3 regions of the Romboutsia hominis genome follow, and region 1 is predicted to be linked to each of the others. Evidence: predicted binding sites of a transcription regulator. Region 1 holds the regulator's gene; each other region holds the start of a gene.

Region 1 (2,286 bases):
CTTCTGCATTAGTTATTATTTGTGGTTCTCCACCTTCTAATACTGCTACACAAGAGTTTGTTGTTCCTAAGTCAATTCCTATTATTTTTCCCATGACCAAATTCCTCCTAAATAATTTTTTATGATTTTTATTCTATATAGAATTTAGTTATTATTTATTTTATATATTTAAATATCTAAGTTCTAATTTTGCTAGAACATAAGATATATTTTAGCTAAATTCTTAAACTTTATTGCTATTTATATCAAACTAGCAAGATACTTTAACCATACTTGGTCTTAATACTTTATTTCCTAGTTTGTATCCTTTTTGAAGTACCATTACAACCTTATTTGCTTCAACTCCATCAACACTTTCTTGCATTACTGCTAAGTGTAAATTTGGATCAAAGTCTGCATTTTCAGCTTCTATTGCTTCAACTCCATACTTTGTAAGTATTCCTTGAAGTTGCTTATATACTAAGTCTATTCCTTGGTACATACTTCCTTCTTTGTCATCACAAGCTTCTAAAGCTCTTTCCATACTATCGATAACAGGTATTATATCGTTTAGTATTTTTTCATTTGCAAATAATCCTATAGTTTCTTTTTCTTCATTTGTTCTTCTTCTATAGTTTGCATATTCTGCTTGAAGTCTTTGATGCTTATCATTAAGAGCCTCTAATTCTTCTCTTAATTTATTTTCTTCTAATTTGTCATTTATATCTGTAACATTGTCTTCTACAACTTCCTCAGTCGTTTCTTCAATTTCACTTGAAGTTTCTAATTCTTCTTTTACATTTTCTTTTTCTAAATTATTTTCTTGCAATATGTTACACCCCTTAATCTATTTTTTGTTAAAAATCAAACTCATATAATTAACAATTGTATAAATCTTAGCATAGTCCATTCTTGTAGGCCCTATAAAACTTATACGCCCTACTAGATCTCTACTTATATTATAAGTTGCTGTAACTATACTACAATCTTGCGCTAACTCAAAATCATTATCACTACCAATGATTATATTAACATTATCCTTCTGTATACCTTTTGACTTAGCCATACTAGATATCATTTCCTTATGTTCTAGCATATGTAAAAATGACTTGGCCTTAAGTACATCATTAAATTCGGGATAGTTAAATATATTAGTTGCTCCACTTAGTGAAATTGATGTATCATCATTGGTATCAAAATTTAGTGCATCTATTAATTCATCTATTAACACTGCATGTTCACTTATTTCATATTTTATAAATGCTATAAGTTTTTCATCTAAATCAACTATACTTTTTCCTGATAATTTTCTAGTTAGATTGTCAGAAATTATGTTTAATTTTGATTGATCTAAATGAGTGTTAGTAGCTAAATTTACATTTTTTATATCACCTTTATCTGTAACAACTATTAATAAAATGTTGTTATCACTCATACTAACTAACTGTATGTGTTTTATAACACTTTGATTAACTAAGTTTTTAGTAACAGCTACAGTTGTATAATTAGTAATTTCTGATAATAGCTTAGAAGTCTCATGAATTAAATCTCTTATATCATTAACATTTTTATTTATACAACTCTCTATTAAAATTTTCTCTTCGTCACTAAGTTCACTTTGACTCATAAGAGAATCTACATAAAGCTTGTATCCTTTCTCAGATGGAACTCTACCTGCCGAGGTATGTGGCTGGATTAAATATCCTAATTCTTCAAGGTCAGCCATTTCATTCCTTATAGTGGCAGCACTTACACCTAAGTCATGTTTTTTTGATATAGTTCGTGAGCCTACAGCCTCAGCTGTTTCTATATAATCTTTAACTATAGCTTTGAGGATCTTTAATTTTCTTTCATTTAATTCCATCACCTTCACTCCTCGCTGTTAGCACTCACTACTTTCGAGTGCTAAAAAGATTATATATATTATATATCATTTTATTTTATTCTTGTCAACACTTTCTAATTAATTTATGAATTCAACAAATACAGAATTTGATATTTCTCGTCCCTTTTGGGTAAGCTTAATACCTACTTTACTTTCTTTTATTAAGTCTTTATTTTTCAAATCCTCAATTTGCTTATTATATTTATTTTTGAATTCTATATTAAATTCTTTTTTAAAGTCTTCAAAATATATCCCTTCATTCATTCTAAGTCCCATAAATATTTTTTCTTGTATTTTATCTTCTATACTTAAATTTTCTAAATTGCTTATAGGTTTTTCATTTTTTTCTATCATATTATGATACTCATCTAGATTTTCTACATTATTATATCTAATATTTCCTAGATATCCAGATGCCCCTG
Region 2 (2,286 bases), 920 kb from region 1:
AAGAAAAGGTATTTGAAAATCTAGAGCGAATAGAGGAAATTGCAAATACAGAACAAAGTACAATTAATACAAATCAATTATTAAATGAAAATATAGAAGACTATAGCAAAAAAAGGGTAATAAGTTTACTACTTAATACAGGAAAACTTCCATTTACGACGAATAATAAAGTAAGTGTATATATTGATGGAAATCAAAAATTTAAAAATCTTCTAGAAGACATAAAAAATGCAAAAAATCATATACATTTAGAGTACTTCATTATAAAAGATAGTGAAATAGGAAGAGAATTAAAAGATTTATTAATCAAAAAATCCAATGAGGGTGTAAAGATAAGAATATTATATGACGATGTAGGATGTTGGAGATTTTGGTTTTATAGAAAGTTTTTTAATGAAATGAAGGAAAATGGAATAGAAATAGTAGCATTCTTACCAGCTAAATTTCCATTGACAGGTGGAAAGCTAAATTATAGAAATCATAGAAAGATAGCTATAATAGATGGAAAAATTGGATACACTGGCGGCCTAAATATAGGTGATGAATATATGGGTAAAAATAAAAAGTTTGGATACTGGAGAGATACCCATATAAAAATAGAAGGAACCTCAGTGTATATGTTACAAATGATATTTTTAACAGATTGGTACTATACAACAAAAGAGATCATAACAGAAGATAAATATTTCCCAAGTCCTCAAAGATGTGGTAATAGTATGGTTCAAATAATAGCTAGTGGACCTGATAGTGATTGGGAATCTATACGATATGCTTATTTCTCAGCTATTTGCCAAGCTAAAAAAAGTATTTATATAGAAACTCCTTATTTTATACCAGATGAAAGTATACTTATAGCACTTAAAAGTGCAGCGCTAAGTGGAGTTGATGTAAGGATAGTATTCCCTAAGATAGCTGATCATAAGATAGTTAACAATGCTTCTTACTCATACTTTGATGATATATTAAAGTCAGGAGGTAAAGTCTACTTATATACAAAGGGATTTATACACTCTAAAATAATGACAATAGATGATAAAATAGCATCTACAGGCTCTGCTAATATGGATTTAAGAAGTTTTATGCTTAATTTTGAAATAAATGCATTTATATATGACAAAAAAATTGTAGAAAGAATGAATAAAGATTTTTTTGAGGATTTAAATAGTAGTGAAGAGTTAACATTAGATGAATTTTCTAAGCGAAAATTAGGTAAAAAGGTTAGAGAATCAATAGCTAGGTTGTTCTCGCCTATATTATAAAATTTAACAAAAACTATTGAAAAATATGGGAAGTTAATATATTATAATAATTGTTAGCACTCTAACTTAAAGAGTGATAACAATTATTTTGTTTATAATATATTTTAGATATTAGAATTTTTACATATTTACAATTCATTTAGGAGGGAAAAATATGAAAATAAGACCATTAGCTGACAGGGTAGTTATTAAAATGTTAGAAGCAGAAGAAAAAACTGCAAGTGGTATAGTTTTACCAGGAGCTGCTAAAGAAAAGCCACAAATGGCTGAAGTTTTAGAAGTAGGACCAGGTGGAATAGTTGACGGAAAAGAAATAGTTATGGAATTAAAAGTTGGAGATAAAGTTTTATTCCAAAAATATGCAGGAACAGAAGTTAAAATAGATGGGCAAGAGTACACAATATTAAGACAAAGTGAAATACTAGCAGTAGTTGAATAATAATAGGAGGGGATAGAAATGGCTAAAGAAATAAAATTTGCACAAGATTCAAGAAAAGCTTTAGAAAATGGTGTTAACAAATTAGCAGATACAGTTAAGGTTACATTAGGACCTAAAGGAAGAAATGTTATATTAGATAAGAAATTTGGTGCACCTCTTATAACTAATGATGGTGTTACAATAGCTAAGGAAATAGAGTTAGAAGATAGATTTGAAAATATGGGAGCTCAATTAGTTAAAGAAGTTGCCACTAAGACTAATGATGTAGCTGGAGATGGTACTACAACTGCAACAGTACTTGCTCAAGCTATAATAAGAGAAGGATTAAAGAACGTAACTGCTGGAGCTAACCCAGTATTACTAAGAAAAGGTATACAAAAAGCTGTTGAAGTAGCAGTTGAAGAATTAAAGAAACAATCAAGAACTATAGAAACTAAAGAATCTATATCTCAAGTTGCTTCTATATCTGCTGGAGACGAAGAAGTTGGTAAGTTAATAGCAGAAGCTATGGAAATCGTAGGAAAAGATGGAGTTATAACAGTTGAAGAATCTAAAACTATGCATACAGAATTAGATGCTGTTGAAGGT
Region 3 (2,286 bases), 800 kb from region 1:
ATTCTTAGATTTTAACTCTGCTAACTCTTTTCCTAGATTTTCTAATCTATTTTTACTTTTTTCATCATTTTCCTTAAGAAGTGCTTCTTTTTCAGTTTCAAGCGTAAATATTCTTCTTCTTACAGTGTCTAGTTCTGTTGGTAAAGAATCTATCTCACTTCTAATCATAGCACCAGCTTCATCTATTAAGTCTATTGCTTTATCAGGAAGGTATCTATCTTGTATATATCTATCTGATAATTTAGCAGCAGCTACTATTGCGTTATCATGTATTCTTATACCATGATGTATTTCAAATCTTTCTTTAAGCCCACGAAGTATAGATATAGTATCTGATACACTTGGTTCCTCTGCTATAACTGGTTGGAAACGTCTTTCAAGTGCTTTATCTTTTTCTATATATTGTCTATATTCATCAAATGTAGTAGCACCTATACAATTAAGTTCTCCACGAGCTAACATTGGTTTTATTAGGTTACCAGCATCCATTGCTCCATCAGTTTTACCAGCACCTACTATTGTGTGTATCTCATCTATAAATAGTATTATTTTTCCTTCTGAAGATTGAACTTCTTTAAGTACTGCTTTTAATCTTTCTTCAAATTCCCCTCTATATTTTGCACCTGCTATTAATGAACCCATATCTAGTGCATAAATAACTTTATCCTTAAGTCCTTCTGGTACATCTCCACGAACTATTCTTTCTGCTAATCCTTCAACTATTGCAGTTTTACCAACACCAGGTTCACCTATAAGTACTGGATTATTTTTAGTTCTTCTTGATAATATTCTTATAACTCTTCTTATTTCTTCGTCACGACCTATAACTGGATCTAATTTATTTTTCTTAGCTAAATCTACTAAATTAGTTCCATATCTAGTTAGTGCTTCATAAGTGCCTTCAGGATCTTGAGTTTCTACTCTTTGACTTCCACGAACTTGTGATAGTACTTCTAAGAAATTACTTTTATTTATATTGTATTGTCTTAATACTTTTCCTACTGGTGTATTACCTTCCATATCTATCATAGCAAGCATTACATGTTCTACACTTATATAAGAATCTTTAAATTCTTTAGATATTTCTTCTGCTTTTATTAAAATTTCATTTATTCTTCTTGTAGCTGTAACACCTTGTGAACTTATACCTTCTCCATGAATTTGAGGTAATTTGCTCAGTTCCATATCTATACTATTTTTTACTGAATCTACTGATACACCCATTTTTTCTAATATATTAGGTATAAGTCCATCTTCTTGATTGACTAATGCACTTAATAAGTGTATAACATCTATTTGTTGATTATGGTTTTTAACACCTATATTATAAGCTTCATTTAAAGCTTTTTGTACCCTTACAGTCATTCTTTCTATATCCATATGTATCCCTCCACTATCATAATATATATTATTTTCAGTAAAATCTTAATTGTTTATTTTATTTAGAATTTTCTTATTAGCACTCTATTTAGTTGAGTGCTAATAATTTATTAACTACAATATACTCCTATAAAAATACTTTGTCAATAGTTTTTTATCTTATTTGTCAATATAAAATATATAAAAGTAAAAGCACCTATTACAATTCATTGGAATAGGTGCTTTTACTTTAGCTTTTCATATTATATTCTTGTAATTTTTTAATGTTTTCTAATTCCTTTATAAAATCATTAGCCTGAATATAATCTATATATAAAAGACAAGAAACCTCTTTTGTTTTTTCACTTATTCTAGTAGTTATTCTAATATGATCCTCTAATTTCTTTGTGTAAAATTTGTATATTAAATCAAGGTGTACTCTATCTCCGTTTAATATTATATCTATACTTTCCTTAGGAATTTCCACATCTACATTTTTTTGAGTACAACCCTTAGATATATTATTATATTTAGTATATTTATAAGAATATCCCTTATAATCAAATCTATTGCTTTCCTTTATTCTATTTAATATATACTCTCCCTCTTCCTCTTTTAGAAAGTCTTCTTCTTCAAAGAAATAATATTTAGCGAAATAGTCTAATTTATATTTTCCCATAGTTTCCTCCTGAGTTATATAATAATAGTATTCCTATATTTAATAATTATATGAAGATTATTTAGAATTAAATTATTGCAAATATATAAGGATTTAAGGATAAATAAAAAGACTAGATTATACTAATTAGTATAATCTAGTCTTTTTATTTATTAATCTTTGAATTCATATATTAAATTTAATAAATCTAGTAAGATATTTACAAAGTCTAGATAAAGATTTAATACATGTATAGATAAATCATTCTT

Evidence for each region. The regulator HrcA, encoded in region 1, represses chaperone genes, less so after heat shock. The targets are predictions, from matches to a motif close to TTAGCACTCNNNNNNNNNGAGTGCTAA.
Region 2: the regulator HrcA is predicted to act here: its motif matches at 1,313-1,339, upstream of FRIFI_RS13225 (co-chaperone GroES).
Region 3: the regulator HrcA is predicted to act here: its motif matches at 1,457-1,483, upstream of clpB (ATP-dependent chaperone ClpB).

What each region holds. Positions count from the first base shown of each region.
Region 1 is NZ_LN650648.1:618,231-620,516, reverse strand. It holds gene dnaK (molecular chaperone DnaK) at 1-94, opposite strand, end outside; gene grpE (nucleotide exchange factor GrpE) at 251-808, opposite strand; gene hrcA (heat-inducible transcriptional repressor HrcA) at 827-1,843, opposite strand; gene hemW (radical SAM family heme chaperone HemW) at 1,943-2,286, opposite strand, start outside.
Region 2 is NZ_LN650648.1:2,739,229-2,741,514, reverse strand. It holds gene cls (cardiolipin synthase) at 1-1,259, shown strand, start outside; gene FRIFI_RS13225 (co-chaperone GroES) at 1,414-1,698, shown strand; gene groL (chaperonin GroEL) at 1,717-2,286, shown strand, end outside.
Region 3 is NZ_LN650648.1:1,413,799-1,416,084, forward strand. It holds gene clpB (ATP-dependent chaperone ClpB) at 1-1,380, opposite strand, end outside; gene FRIFI_RS06810 (hypothetical protein) at 1,610-2,038, opposite strand; gene FRIFI_RS06815 (Bax inhibitor-1/YccA family protein) at 2,191-2,286, opposite strand, start outside.